Regions from separate parts of the Glutamicibacter sp. MCAF14 genome, predicted to be linked through region 2. Evidence: predicted binding sites of a transcription regulator. Region 2 holds the regulator's gene; the other holds the start of a gene.
The links. The regulator Rex, encoded in region 2, represses fermentation and respiration genes when NADH is low (regulators of the CRP and FNR family bind a similar motif). The targets are predictions, from matches to a motif close to CTTGTGAANNNNTTCACAAG.

Region 1 (7,638 bases), on a different contig from region 2:
GGCTGGCGGGGCCCTACCTTCACCGATTCCGGCGGATTCCAGGTCATGAGCTTGGGTTCAGGATTCAAGAAGGTCATCGACATGAAATCGGTTGACCAGTCCGGCCCCGATGATGCAGTTGCTCCGGGCAAGGAGCGTCTGGCTAATGTGGATGAAGACGGCGTTTGGTTCAAGTCCCATCTCGATGGCAACAAGCACCGTTTCTCCCCCGAAATCTCCATGGGCGTGCAGCACCAGATTGGCGCGGACGTCATGTTCGCCTTTGACGAGCTGACCACCTTGCAGAACTCGCGCGGCTACCAGGTCGAGTCCCTTGAACGTACTCGCCGTTGGGCTGAGCGGTGCATTGCCGAGCATTTCTCGCTGACTGATTCGCGCGTAGGCAAGGACTACCAGGCACTGTTCGGCGTCATCCAGGGTGCCCAGTATGAAGATCTGCGCCGCAAGGCCTGCCAGGATCTTGGTGCCATGGCGTTTGACGGTTTCGGTATTGGCGGTGCACTGGAAAAGGAAAACCTGGGCACCATCGTCGGCTGGTGCTCCGAGGAGTTGCCTGAGAACAAGCCACGTCACCTGCTAGGCATTTCCGAGCCAGACGATATCTTCACCGCAATTGAGAATGGCGCAGATACCTTTGACTGCGTTTCGCCTACCCGCGTGGCACGCAATTCGGCGTTCTACACCCCATGGGGCCGTTTCAACCTTTCTGGTGCACGCTACAAGCGCGACTTCACCCCGCTGGTGGAAGGTTGCCCGTGCTATGCCTGCGAGAACTTCAGCCGTGCCTACATTCACCACTTGTACAAGGCCAAAGAATTGCTCAGCCACACCCTGATCTCAATTCACAACGAACATTTCACTGTTTCGCTGGTTGAGTCGGCACGTCAGGCGATCGAAGACGGTACGTTCTTCGAACTCAAGGACAAGGTGCTTTCCAGCTACTACGCTGGCACGCCAGATCCACAGGGCAAGCCGGCAACCGCATAAGCTTCAGGGCATAAAGCGTTCAAGGCCTCGATTCGTCACCGCCAGGTGCAGAATCGAGGCCTTGCTTTGTCTTAGAGTGAGGCTTTTCCGCCGTCGCGAATCATCGGCAGATGCATGATCCCGTCATCGTCATAGTCGGCTCCGGAGCGCTGGAACCCAAATTTCCCGTACCAGCTTTCGAGCTGGGTCTGTGCGCTGAGCTGGATTTGAGCGTGGGGCTGGCAGAGCCCCACCGCTTGTTTCATCAATTCTCCGGCTAGCCCACGCCCCCTGGCACTGCTGGCTGTGGCAACTCGCCCAATCCGCGGACTCGGGCTGCCGATTTCCATGATCCGTACCGTGCACAGCACTTTTCCGTCTTCCAACGCGCACAGGTGGACCGTGTCCTCATCTAGATCATGCCCGTCGATGTCCGGATAGCAGGACTGCTGTTCCACAATGAAGACATCGGCACGTAATTTCAGCACGGCATAGAACAGCTGTTGCGGCAGCTCGGCGGGTTTGAATATGGAAATCGAGACGGTCATGTTCCAAGTCTACCTACCGTCGGACTCGTCAGTTCTTTCGGAATATCTGAAGCAGTGCGCTTCCTCCGAAGAGCAACGCGCAGGCCCACAACACCCATGAGATCGTTGCCGCCGGATTCAAAGCCAGAACGACGAGCGGCGAGAACGTAGCAGCCACTCGGATGTAGGTCACCGCTTCCAAGAAAAGTACGGTGGCAATCGTCATCTCATTGGATGCTGAGCCAAGCAATGTTCCCCAATCGCGTTCTCCACGCTGGGCATGTGCGCTGCTCGCTGCTGCACAGCCCAAGGATGCAATAGAAAGCGCGGCACCCCATTGCCAGGGATGGACTATCTGGATCATGTCCAGAATTCCCAGTCCGCCGGTGAGGAAGACAAGTGCTGTTGCTGCGAAGAGGAGCGCAAAACAGGTCGCTGCTCGCGCGAGTTGCGATTCAGAGAGTCCTAGCATCTGGGTTAGCTGCTGTTCGCCCAAAAGCGGTGCAACAATCCGGGAAATGCTCAGCGGCAGCACCACGCACAAAAGCAAGTAGAAAGCCGCGGCGCTGAGCGGGTTGGCGATTTGCTGGACCGCAGCGGCCAGGAGCAGCATCAGAGTCAGGCAAAGCGCCGTCGTTTGCCACCGGCCGCCGCGCAGCAACCGCAGTATAAGGATGCGCCAGGCGACCGGCAGTTTGGCCGTGAGCCTTGCTCCGTGTGGACGTCGTCGATGAATCGCAGTTTGCGCCGGCGCAGCTAGGCCTCGGGAATCCAACTGCATCAAGGTGCCCATGGCGAATTGCTGCTGATGGCCGGCAACGCGCAACGCTTGGCCTGTGATCTGCTCAAATTGGCGATAGGCCCAGTAGCTGCTCGCAACACAGAGCACTACAAGGACCAGAAGCACGTTGAGCCAAGCCTGCTGGTTCAAGGTCGCGGACGATAGTTCTTCGACCAGTGCCTGCGCCCATTGAACCTTTCCCATCATCAGCAGCCACAACACGACCAAGACCAGCGCAATAGTGGACATCGCCCAACCGCTGATTCGTCGAGCCGTAGCGTGCATATTCAGGCTTTGAATCACGGTAGCCACATTGGCAATGCCAATTCCCATCACCGCAAAGCTGCCCAGTGCCAAGCCCGCTACTGGCAATTGAAGAGAACCGGCCAAACCCAACATGATGATCAGCCACAGTGCTCCGAGAAAACTGCCGGCAAAAAGCCCTGCGAGCACCGCGTTGCGCCATGTTGACCTGCGGATGTTTCGCAGCCTAATCGGCAAAGGCAACCACCAGTGGGCTTTAGCGGCGCTGAGCCCGCATGGCCCGATGAACAGCATGACCCTGAATATCGCCAAGGCCGCAAGAACTAAGAGCACCAGCGACAGATCCCGCATGCCCCAAACAGCCGTCGGCAGCTCTTGGTGCGGCACCCCTTCGCCCAGAAGCACGAACAAGACACCAAAGAGTGCACTGAATAGATATGCGAGAGCAACCAGCGCGCTGAGCACCCAGATATAGGCGTCGGAAAAGCTGTCGAAGCGTTCGGAGAAATTCCTTCGGCTCCTAGCCCGAGCGAGCAGTTCCTTGGGGTTGAATTCAATGAGCTGGGGCATCTCCTTCTCAGCGTTCAAGCCACTGCGCTCCAGAGTCCGGATCAAGTAGCTGGCCCTCATCTTCATCCAGAAGTAGCACCTGCTCCATGCAGCTTCGCAGCATCAGCGGATCGTGGGTGACTGCAAAAACGCTTGTCCCGTTTGCGCGGATGGCAGCGAGCCGCTGATACAGCTTATTCCTGATACGCAGGTCCAGACGCTGTTCCGGTTCGTCTAAAATCACCAGTTCTGCTGGTCTGATCAGGCAGGCCGCCAGCAATACCTTGCGTCGTTGACCAGAGGACAACTCATTGGGCAGGTGGTCGGATACGGTAGAAAATTCGAAAAAGTCGAGTTCGTTTTGGACCGCTTGGCCCCATTCGGCAACACCATGTCCGCGGGCCACCATTTCGAGGTGTTCGTGCACGGTGAGTTCTTCAAAGAACGCGCCGTCGGTGACTTGTACTGCGACTGTACGTCGAAAATGTGCCGAGCTGTCATCCACCGGAAGCCCTTGGAATTCGACGGTGCCTTCAATCGGGGGAAGGTGTCCCAGGATCGTGCGCACCAAAGTCGACTTGCCGCTGCCGTTTGCACCAATAATTCCCAAACCGGTGCCCCGAGCCAGTTGCAGGTTTATCGGCCCGCAAATCACGCGGTTGGGATAGCCGATGGTCAAGCTGTGTACTTCTAATTGCCCTTTAGCGCGTTGACCCATCTGCATATCGCTAACTTTATTCGCTGGGTACAGCAGTGGGCATCGCCCTTACGGATGATGCCCACTGGAAAATTAGCTGGTGGCTACCGTTTCGCCATAGCTTGGTTCACGCTTTTTGAACCATCTGATGACTACTGACGTCACCGGCACAAATATAATCTCCACGGCTGTCTTATAAACAAAGCCCACCGCGACATAGTTAATGAAGCTGGGTGCATCGGCGATGCCGATTACCGGCGCAGCAATAGCGCAGAAAATCAGGGTGTCGAGGAATTCGCCCACGCCGCTGGATCCGATCAATCGGAGAATCAGTCCGCGCTCCCCCGAGCGTTCCTTGAGTTTAACCAGCACCCAGGAGTTGGCAAGCTGGCCCACCAGGAATCCGCAAGCGGAGGCAACGACAATTTGCCAGATTGGGCCAAGGGTCCGTTCCAGGGCTTCTTGCCCGTCATAGAACTCAGCCGAGGGCAGCTGGATCATGACCCAGAAACAGAACACGGCGAAGAACGCCAAAGCAAAAGTCACCAGAATTGAGCGACGCGCTGCCTTCAATCCATAGACTTCGGAAATGACGTCGCCCAGAATGTAGGCCAGCGGGAAGAGGAAGAACCCGCCGTCAGTAATGAGTGGTCCGAAGCTGACGCCTTTCGAAGCGCCAATATTCGAAAGAATCACGACCGCACCCATCATGGTGAGGACCGTGGAGAAGTAGGGAGAACCGGCAGAAGCGAATACCGCACTCTTGGTTCGGATCAGGTTGTTGTCGGCGTTGGAGTCGCCCATGAATTTTTCCTTGTCAAAGTGGTTCGCCAGAACGTCGCTAAAGGGGCACAACCCAGCCCAAGTTTTAAAAGGGGTGAGGGTGCTATGCCTACGCGCTGTCCCGCTGTATTAGCACTTACGCAACAAGTATCCCATGCATCACTATGTACACAGATCTCGCCTTTATCCGTCAACCATGTTTCAGAAATCAAATAATTGTTAAATTGGTATCTCACTTGTGAATCTTCGAACCATAAAATCGAGGAAACAAATAATGCAGTGACTGCTCTCCCATACTTCAGCATGAATTTTTTCATTTTTTGAACGCGTTCAAATTATTGCTAGAATCGAATTCAAGTTCTCCTGTCCAAAAGGCCACATGACCACGCAACCTCGCACCGAAAAAGGTCGTCAGACCCAAGCCAAGCTTTTAGCGACCGCTCTGGAGTGCTTCGCCCAGGACGGCTACAAAGCTTCGAGCATGCGCGCCATTGCCTCAAACGCAGGGGTTTCCCTGTCCCATGCGTACTACTACTTCAAGTCCAAAGAGGACATTGTGGCTCAGCTGCTGCTGAACCTGCGCAAGGAGCAATACGACCAATGCTCTGGAATCCTCGATGAGGGAAACACCCTGGAAACCAACATCCGCACAGTACTCGACGCCGGTGTACGAACACTTTCCGGCTACCACGATTTCGGCCCGCCATTCCTGCGCCTGTTGCTCTCACGCGATCTAAGCGATGACGAAATTTCAAGCATTGAATTAGAACTATGGGAGAAGGTTGTGTCCGGGTCCCGCCCGCTGCCCCCGTTGGGCATCCGCCGTGACTTGCCAAAGTTCTTGTTACTGGTCTCCCGCCAGGTCTTTTCAGCGTGGGCCTTCGACCAGTCCCCGCAGCAACGACGTTCCAGACTTCTCATGAAGAACATGGCTCCAGTGGTGGCCAAATTTGCGGTGCTCTGCCGCTTACCAGTAGTGCGTTCCCTTTTTGAAGATGTCCTGGCACTCATGGACCCTGGACCTGCAGAAATTGCTGAAGCTGCGGTCCCGAAACCGGTACCGCTGAGAAAGCAAAAAGCCTCTTAGGAATCAGTGCGTCCTGCTTACTGGCTGTCCCCCGGACACAGAGTTCCGTATCACAGTGTTTTAAGGCGTAAAGTCGAAGGTGCCGATAGCCACTAGAAGGTCACTTAGCGAACCAAAAGGAGAACGCAGCACTATGAGCCCAATGGCGCGAGAACTGCCTAGCTGGACCCACGACTACGCCACCGTGCGTGATCGTCTTGCTTCCTTTCCGAATCAATATGAGATTCGTTCGGTCAATCAGGACGGCGACGACGTGGAAATATTGCGCTACTGGCCTGAGGCGTCATGGACCGCACCGGCCGACGCCCAGCGGCTGATCTTCTTGGGCGCACCGAACGACAGTACCGCTGCGGCATTATCCGAGTCCGGCTGGCAGCCGGTGACCACCATGCATCTGCTGGCAGGAAAACCAGATGACGTTGAACAGGTCGTCAAGCTCGCAGATACATCCGGGCTCTTTGAAGCGCCGATGGATAATTATGACGTCGTTGAAGTCACTGACTTCGACCGCCCGGTAGCCCGAGGCCGCATGCATTACGGTGAAAACTACGCGCTACTCACCGACCCGGACCTTTTCGCTCCTGCCGACCCCGATACCGCACGCCGCGCAGTTCTCGCTAACTTCGCGGGTGCCGCTTTTGGCCACGGACTTCCTTGGCTACTGTTAGTAGCCAATGCCGAACATGCCGACCAGCTTCCTGAAGGCTGGTCCAAAGCAACCATGCTCAGCTTCTGGCAACATAGCTAACCCCGCCCCTTCCCCTACCCGCTCTATCCACAATTGAGACTATGACTAATACAAACACTGCCTCCCCAGCCATGACCTTGACTATCGCTGGGTCCGAAGCCACCGGTGGCGCAGGCGCCCAGGCCGACTTGAAGACATTCCAGGAACTGGGAACCTACGGCATCGTGGCCTTAACCTGCATCGTCTCCTTTGACCCTAAGGATTCGTGGAACCATCGCTTCGTCCCTGTTGAGCAGCAGGTCATCGCAGACCAGCTGGAAGCTATCCAGACCTGCTACGAAGACAAGTTGGGGACCGTAAAGTTGGGCATGATGGGCTCGCCCGCAACGATTAATACCGTTGCTACCGCACTGAAATCCCAGAAATGGGATAACGTCCTGCTCGATCCCGTGCTGATCTGCAAGGGCCAGGAACCAGGCCACGCACTGGATACCGACGAAGCGCTCAAGGCAAACCTGTTGCCGCTGGCTACCTTCGTCACCCCAAACCACTTCGAAGCGGAACAGCTTTCGGGAATCAAGATCACCACCGAAAGTGATCTGATCGAGGCTGCCAAGAAGATCCATGAGGTCTCCGGCGCAGCTGTCCTGGCCAAGGGCGGGGTTCGTATCGCGGGCGAAGATGCCATCGATGTCTTCTACGATGGCACCACCTTGGAAGTTCTGCGTGAAAAGAAGATCGGCGAAGTCGCGGTCTCAGGTGCAGGTTGTTCGCTAGCTGCTGCAGTAACTGCAGAGCTGGCCAAGGGAGCTACCCCATTGGCGGCTGCCCGCACTGCCAAGGCTTTTGTTACTGAAGGCATCCGAAATCGCGTTTCTGGCAATACCCCGTTTGATGCGCTCTGGCAGGGCGGACGCCGCTAAGCGTTCGCGGTTGCGCAGTTTGCTGGCCAATTTCGTTGGGAATTGGCCAGCAAACTGCTTTAACTGTGGGCTAAGCCATTGGTCTGGGCCAAGCGCACTTGTTATGGTTGTTCTGGAATTATCCAGAATTAATGCGTGGACATCCACGGGGAAGGGCGGTCGGCTATGCAAGCCACTTTGACGCTCTGCCCGTTCGTCTGCGTATCGAACGGGGTTGGCACCGGAATCTCGGCTTAGGGTCTGTACCCTGGGCAATTCTTCTGCACCCACTAATTCCTCGACTCACGGCAGACCTCATCTCTTTTTGAAAACTAATGATTCCGCGCGCCCGAAAGTTCGCGCGGACTATTTGAGGATTTTCCATGCAGCCATT
Region 2 (7,638 bases):
ACCCGACGAAAGATTATCGAGGCGCTTAAAAACGAGCCGAAGGCCGTGGGCACTCTGGTTACCGAACTGGAGATCTCACAACCGACCGTTTCTAAGCACCTGAAGGTTTTGCGCGAGGCTGAGCTGGTGAGCATGACCGCTGCTGGGCAGCGCCGTATCTACAGCATTGATACCTCTGCATTGGAAGACCTGGTGCACTGGTGCGCGGATCTGGTACCGGTTCAAGCCCCGAGCCAGGAGCTTGCAACCACAGAGGCTGAAGCCGACGGGCAGCTGGCTGCAGCGGCTAATCCGACCGCTGGTCAGATCGGTCGCCGCGTTGGCCAAGGTTTGGAACAAGTCACTGGACGTGCGCAGGAATTCTTTGAGAAACTTCCACGATTTGGCCGTCGACGCTAGCTGTTGACCAGTGTTCGGCGCTGCAACCATGCAAAATGGTCAATCATTTAAGTTACGCGCGCAATCCTGTTTTATAACATGAAAATTTTGTTCAGAATGCTCAGCATGGCATTCTCGTGTGCGGGGCAGTGACGCCGGCTATGAGGCCCCTTGTGCGCCCGTGCCTGCCCCAAGTGATGAGGAGAAAAACTTGGATAAGCACTTAGCGACGATTCGCGACGAAGTCTTCCGCCGCAATCCCGGCGAAGCAGAATTCCATCAGGCCGTCACAGAAGTATTCGATAGCCTTGAAGCAGTATCGATCAAGCATCCTGAATACGCTGAGGCCGCGATCCTGCAGCGTTTGTGCGAACCTGAACGCCAGATCATCTTCCGCGTGCCATGGGTTGACGATGAAAATCGTGTACAGATCAACCGTGGCTTCCGCGTCGAATTCAACTCGGCTCTGGGTCCATACAAGGGCGGTCTGCGTTTCCACCCATCGGTATACCTGGGCATCGTCAAGTTCCTGGGCTTCGAGCAGATCTTCAAGAACTCGCTGACCGGCATGCCTATCGGCGGCGGCAAGGGCGGCTCGGACTTCGACCCACGCGGCAAGTCTGATGGCGAAGTCATGCGCTTCTGCCAGTCCTTCATGACCGAGCTTTACCGCCATATCGGCGAGTACACCGACGTGCCAGCAGGCGACATCGGCGTGGGCGGCCGCGAAATCGGCTACCTCTTCGGCCAATACAAGCGCATCACCAACCGCTACGAGTCCGGAGTGTTGACCGGCAAGGGCCTGAGCTGGGGCGGTTCTCTGGTTCGCCCAGAAGCCACCGGCTACGGCGCAGTGATCTTCACCGAAGAAATGCTCAAGACCCGCGGTCAGAGCTTTGATGGCCAGCGCGTGATCATCTCCGGTTCGGGCAATGTGGCAATCCACGCCATCGAGAAGGCCCAGTCACTGGGTGCGAAGGTTGTCACCGCTTCCGACTCGGCTGGTTACATCGTTGATGAAGGCGGCATCGACCTTGAGTTGCTGCGCCAGATCAAGGAAGTCGAGCGCGGACGCATCTCTGAGTACGCCGAGCGTCGTGGCAGCAAGAAGGTCAAGTACGTTTCCGGAGGAAGCGTCTGGGACGTTGCCGGTACCGTGGCTTTGCCATGTGCAACCCAGAACGAGCTGGGCGCCGCGGCTGCCAAGAAGATGGTCGCTGCCGGCACCATCGCCGTGGCCGAAGGCGCCAACATGCCTACTACCGCTGAAGCGACTTCCATCTTCCAAGACGCAGGGGTGCTCTTTGGCCCGGGCAAGGCAGCTAACGCCGGTGGCGTTGCTACCTCGGCTCTGGAGATGCAGCAGAACGCCAGCCGCGACTCGTGGACCTTCGAGCACACTGAGCGTCGTCTGAGCGAGATCATGGTCGGCATCCACGCAAGCTGTGCAGCCACCGCAGAAGAATACGGCATGCCAGGCAACTATGTTGCCGGTGCAAACATTGCTGGCTTCGTGAAGGTGGCTGATGCAATGCTGGCTCAGGGCGTCATCTAGTAAGTGAATTTGATCCAATCCGTGGGTTTTCACTGGGGATTCTCAGGGAAAACCCACGGATTGTTTCGTTTAAGCATCAAAAAATGTGATTCAAAAGGCTACAGGTGTGTTTCGTGATGCAAAAGTTACAAAAGTGCGATTAGACTAGTGCAAAGCGAATGTGAACCTGAACCGTCGATGTTGATCCAAAGCCGTGTAAGTTCATCTTCGCTATTATTTACGCGACGAATTAGAGATCAGCGTCAGGAGATTATCCCGCATGACGGATAAACAGAATTTTGCCGGAGCCCGTTTCATGACTGTGGCCGAAGTGGCCGACATGATGCGTGTTTCCAAAATGACCGTTTATCGGCTGATCCACGCAGGCGACTTGCCTGCTGTTCAGTTCGGTCGCTCCTATCGCGTTCCGGAAAACGCCGTGGAATCTTACTTGAATGCTGCGGCCATTGATCCGCAGCACGGTACCGGTTCTTACGGTCGATAGTCCGCGCGATGGTCAGAGCATGGCCGAAAAGCGGGTAATCTGTTAAGGAACGTTTAACGTCGGGTCAACCTTGTCCTTGTGCACGCGCGCAAGCAGGCGTTTGGGGTTGACGCATTTATTTAGTTTGTGAGGAACCATTATGGGCTCTGTTATCAAGAAGCGCCGCAAGCGTATGTCGAAGAAGAAGCACCGCAAATTGCTTCGCAAGACCCGCCACCAGCGTCGCAATAAGAAGTAAATCTACTTCTGAGCGTTTGCCGCTAGGCAATCATCGCCACCGCTTCACAGTGAAACTGTTGAACGGTGGCGATTGCTTTATCTAAAGCCGCTCAGTGCCCTTCTAAGAGCCGGAACGGCGCAGGATTGAACGTCGAGCCGCCCAGAGCGCCCCAAGCACCCCAGCGGTCTTCAGGCCGAGTTTGGCGGCACGCTGACCGGTCCGGAAGTCATAGACCTGCCATCCGCGGCGCTTGGCATAGGCACGGAGCCGCGCATCGGGGTTGATGCACACCGGATGGCCCACAGCTTCAAGCAGCGGAACATCATTGTAGGAATCTGAGTAGGCCCAGGACTTGGATAGCGAGATGCCGCGAGCCTTGGCCAGGGTGCGTACCGCCTGAGCCTTTTCCGCCGCATGCAGGATCGGGCTGGACAGCGATCCGGTGTAAAAACCGTCCTCGCTGGCCACTACCGTGCCCAAAGCACCGGTAAGTTCCAAACGATCTGAGATGACATTCGCCACTTCCAGGGGAGTGGCCGTGACCAGCCAGACCTCGCGTCCCACCGTGCGATGCTGGCGCGCAATAGCCACCGAACCGGCCCACAGCTTCGGCTCGATGTATTCGTCGTAGATCTCGTTTCCAATCTTCTCGATCTCGGACACCGGGATGCCCCGCACCATCATCAGCGCACGGTCGCGAATCTGATGGATATCGCCTAGATGTTCGCCGCGTGCAGCAAAACGCAATTGCTTCAGGGCGAACCAGAGGATTTCACGGAACTGGAAGAAACGGCGCTCATGGAGCTTGCGGGCCAGCAGATACAGCGACGCACCACGCACCAGGGTGTTATCGACGTCGAAGAAAGCGGCAACCGTATCCGGAGCTACGGAAGAATTCGGGTTCAGGTGAGGATCGATGGAAGGCATTTGATCCAGTTTATTTCATCGCCAAGTTTAAGCGTGGTTACGGCTCGTGAGATTATGGACAGGTGAGTACTTTGCATCAGATTCAGCTGTTGGTCCGAGAAGGCTGCCACCTGTGCCAGGCCGCACGCGAAACCGTGGCTGAGGTGACGGGCCGCTTGCATATGGAATTCTCTGAACTCGATATTGACCAGGATCCGCAGTTGCTTGCCAAGCACCATGAGGAAGTTCCAGTCTTGCTGATCGACGGCGAAGTTCGGGACTTCTGGCACATCGATGCCCAACGCCTGGAACGGCTGCTGAGCAGCTAGCTGCTACCGAATAAATGATTTTGCGTTGTGCTCGAAGAGAGCACCGAAAAGTGCGGGAGAACGAAAATGTCGGAGCTTGAAGCCCGGGTGTTGCCTGAGGCCACGCTGGCTCGACTGACCCAGTACCTGCGCGCGCTAAATGCCTTGGACGCCCAAGGACTAGAACGCACCAGTTCCGGGGTGCTGGCCAAAGAAGCTGGCGTGAACCCCTCGATCCTGCGCAAGGACCTTTCCTGGCTGGGTTCTTATGGAACCCGCGGGGTCGGCTACGTGGTCCGTGAACTTGCCGAACATATCAGCCGCACGCTGGGCTTGAACCAGGACTGGCGCGTAGCCATCCTTGGTGCAGGTAACCTCGGCCGCGCGCTGAGCGGCTATGCAGGTTTCAAATCCCGCGGCTTCAACGTCAAGGCCATCTTGGATATCGACCCTGCGCTGGAGGGCAAAGCAGTTGGCGAGCTGCACGTGGAAGCCATCGCAGACCTGGCAAACGTTGTCCAGCGCGAAGAAATCAACATTGCCGTGCTGGCAATCCCTGGCGATGCCGCCCAGGACCTGGTTTACGAACTAGCTGAGCTCTCTGTCCGCTCGGTCCTGTCCTTCGCACCTAAGCCGCTGCGCGTTCCAGAGGGAATGAATCTGCGCCGCGTGGATCTGTCCACCGAACTGCAGATCCTGGCTTACCTCGCGGTCCAAGGCTGAGCGCAAGACTAGACCTGCGCTAACGACGAAAGGCGTAGCTGCCTCATCCTTATTGCGGATGAGGCAGCTACGCCTTTTCGTGCTTCTGGGCTTAGAAGGCAAACCCCAGCGCGCGTTTAGCGGTAGCCAGCCCGGCGGGCCATGCGGCGCTGGGCAATGTACTCCGAGGATGGACGCAGCCAGGCAAAGACTACGCCGGCAACGCCCAGCAAGATTCCCACTACGTACACCGCGTTGATCAGGCCTGCTTGGGTATCAGCGAACATGCTGACCATTGGAACCGTGGTGACCAGATTCAGCAGTGAAAGCGCTGCAAGGATCGTGGCGAGAATGCGCATGCCACCTACGCCGCGGCCAACGAAGAAGCCCACCAGGAAGTACAGGCCCAAGGTAATGATCATGCCGACAATCACGAAGCTGGAGATCATCGAATTGACCTGGGCCATGAAAGCTTCAGGACTTTGCATCATCTGTTCAACGAGCGGATCCTTGTTCATCCCCGGGGTGCTTTGCATCTGGTTCTGGAATTCTTCCTGAACCAGCGACCACTGCTGGCCGATCATGTTGGCCATCATGTTGGAGGTGGCCATCAGCCAGCTGCTGAGGGCACTGAAAATACCTGCAAGCATGATCAGCCCGAAAGCAATAGCCAAGGTCCGAGGACGCTCGACCGGTGGTTGCACCGCGGCATAGCCGCCCTGGGCAGCGTACTGGTCGTAGCCCGGTGCCTGCGGCTGCCCATAAGGATTGGGATTCTGTCCGTACGGGTTCTGCCCGGCAGCCGAGGGCTGCTGGCCGTAAGGGTTTTCGCCGTACGGGTTCTGCTGCGAACCCTGGCCCGCGGAATCCGGGTTGTATGGCTGTCCCGGCTGGTTAGGATCGTTATTGCTCATGGTGCATCCTTCTGGGTCGAACTGTCTTATTACCAAGCGTAGTGGCAGAGGATTGTGAGCAAGCCCTCCGAAAGGATGGTTTTTCCATATGGGATTCCAATGCGTGTCCTGTGAATAGTTGACGGTGGCCACATATTGCCTCTTTTGCATCGAATATTTGAGACACTGGGAGCATGCCTTTATCGACTGTCCATTTGTTGCGCCATGGGGAAGTTTTCAACCCTGACCGTATGCTCTACGGCCGGATCCCCGGCTTCGGGCTCTCGGAACTCGGGTTCCAGATGGCTGACGGGGCAGGCGAATATTTTGCCAAGCGCCAAGCCGAAGGCGGCAACGTCGTTCGGTTGGTCGCCTCGCCGCTGGTCCGTGCCCAGCAGACCGCTGCTCCGGCATCCAAGGCCTTGGGCTTGGAGATTCACACCGATGAGCGCGTGGTTGAAGCTGGCAACAAGCTCCAGGGGCTGTCCAAAGTCGCCGAGCATCTGCGCAAGCCAAAATACTGGCCGCTGCTGGTCAATCCGTTAAAGCCCTCGTGGGGCGAACCATATGCCGAGCAGGTAGCGCGCATGCGCACCGCCATGGCGGAGCACCGCAAAGCCGCGGTGGCTGAACATGGCGAAGGGGCGGAAGTCATCATCGTCAGCCACCAGCTGCCGATTTGGGTCACCCGCCGCGACGCCGAGAAGAAGCCGCTGTGGCATGATCCGCGCCAGCGCGAGTGCACACTGGCTTCGATCACCAGCTTTGATTTCGAAGGAGACGAATTGGTCTCCGTGCGTTACACCGAACCGTGCCCCGAGCTGCTAGCCGGCGCGGCGAATATTCCGGGAGCCTAAAGCAAAATGACAGATCCTGTGCCCAATCCTGGCCCGTTCAGCCGCCGCACCATGCTGCGTACGCTCCTGGTTGCCGCGGCCGTAGTGCCGCTGGCTGCCTGCAGCGGCAAGGAAGATGCGCTGACCGCACAAGCCAACAGCGGCGACGGCAAGAACTACATTGCCGGCGATGGCGCCGTTGAAGAATACGAAGTTGCCAAGCGCAGCGAACCGGTCACCATCAAGGCGTCCACCTACCACGGCACCGACATCGATTTCACGCAGTGGCAGGGCAAGCCGGTCGTGATGAACTTCTGGTATGCCGCCTGCGCACCGTGCCGTATCGAGGCACCGGATTTGAAGAAAATCGCTGAAGAGTTTGGCGAGAAGGTCGAATTCATCGGCGTCAACGTGCGCGATGAAGCCGAAGCTGCCAAGGCCTTTGAACGCACCTTCGAGATTCCTTATGAGTCGATTCAGGATACCGATGGGAACATCCAGCTCGCGATGACCAAATACGTTCCGCTGCAAGCTGTTCCATCCACCCTGGTGCTGGACCGCCAAGGCCGGGTCCGCGCCCGCGTCATCGGTGCCGTGGAGCCGAGCACGCTCAAGTCATTGATCAACACCGCTCTGACCGAAGAGTTGTGAGCTGATCAGTGACCACTAATCCATTCGCCGACATCGTCCTGGACGGGTCGTTGCTCCTTGCCGCCCCGGTGGCATTGCTGGCCGGATTGGTCTCCTTCCTTTCGCCCTGCGTGCTACCGCTGGTGCCGGGCTATCTCGGCTATGTCACCGGGCTGACCGGCGCGGATCTGAAGGAACACCGCCGTGGCCGCGTGGTTCTGGGCGTATTGCTGTTCGTCTTGGGATTCTCCGTGGTGTTCATCGCCGCCGGAGTGCTCTTCAGCCAGGCCACCTCATGGCTGAAATTCAACGGCTCCTGGGTCACTCAGGCATTGGGCCTGGTGGTGGTCTTCATGGGCATCGTGTTCATGGGCGGCTTCTCCTGGATGCAGCGCGATCGCAAGATCCACAAGCGCCCACCAGCAGGACTGTGGGGAGCCCCGGTACTGGGCTTGACCTTCGGGCTGGGCTGGGCACCGTGCATCGGACCGACCTTGAGCGCGGTATTGATCATGTCCACTGGCGTGGATGCCAACGTTGGACGCGGAACCCTGCTGACGGTGTTCTACTGCCTGGGCCTGGGATTGCCCTTCATCCTGATCGGGATGGGAATGCAACGCGGCATGCAGGCACTGGGATTCTTCCGCAAGCATCAACTTTTCATTATGCGTTTGGGCGGGGCGCTACTCATTGCCCTGGGCGTGGTCATGATGACCGGCCTGTGGG

Region 1: AB4Y71_RS12610 (queuosine precursor transporter) is a predicted target of Rex. The motif match lies at 4,803-4,822, and genes of this name have one in related genera.

The regions. Positions count from the first base shown of each region.
Region 1 is NZ_JBFREO010000005.1:119,930-127,567, forward strand. Features, by position in the region: gene tgt (tRNA guanosine(34) transglycosylase Tgt) at 1-987, shown strand, start outside; gene AB4Y71_RS12595 (GNAT family N-acetyltransferase) at 1,059-1,514, opposite strand; gene AB4Y71_RS12600 (hypothetical protein) at 1,543-3,108, opposite strand; gene AB4Y71_RS12605 (ABC transporter ATP-binding protein) at 3,116-3,811, opposite strand; gene AB4Y71_RS12610 (queuosine precursor transporter) at 3,878-4,588, opposite strand; gene AB4Y71_RS12615 (TetR/AcrR family transcriptional regulator) at 4,947-5,654, shown strand; gene AB4Y71_RS12620 (hypothetical protein) at 5,788-6,402, shown strand; gene AB4Y71_RS12625 (hydroxymethylpyrimidine/phosphomethylpyrimidine kinase) at 6,444-7,265, shown strand; gene AB4Y71_RS12630 (FBP domain-containing protein) at 7,628-7,638, shown strand, end outside.
Region 2 is NZ_JBFREO010000002.1:108,535-116,172, forward strand. Features, by position in the region: gene AB4Y71_RS03020 (ArsR/SmtB family transcription factor) at 1-399, shown strand, start outside; gene gdhA (NADP-specific glutamate dehydrogenase) at 590-1,933, shown strand; gene AB4Y71_RS03030 (helix-turn-helix domain-containing protein) at 2,193-2,417, shown strand; gene AB4Y71_RS03035 (30S ribosomal protein bS22) at 2,557-2,655, shown strand; gene AB4Y71_RS03040 (HAD family hydrolase) at 2,758-3,564, opposite strand; gene AB4Y71_RS03045 (glutaredoxin family protein) at 3,627-3,872, shown strand; gene AB4Y71_RS03050 (redox-sensing transcriptional repressor Rex) at 3,900-4,574, shown strand; gene AB4Y71_RS03055 (hypothetical protein) at 4,691-5,467, opposite strand; gene AB4Y71_RS03060 (histidine phosphatase family protein) at 5,641-6,303, shown strand; gene AB4Y71_RS03065 (TlpA family protein disulfide reductase) at 6,310-6,933, shown strand; gene AB4Y71_RS03070 (cytochrome c biogenesis CcdA family protein) at 6,942-7,638, shown strand, end outside.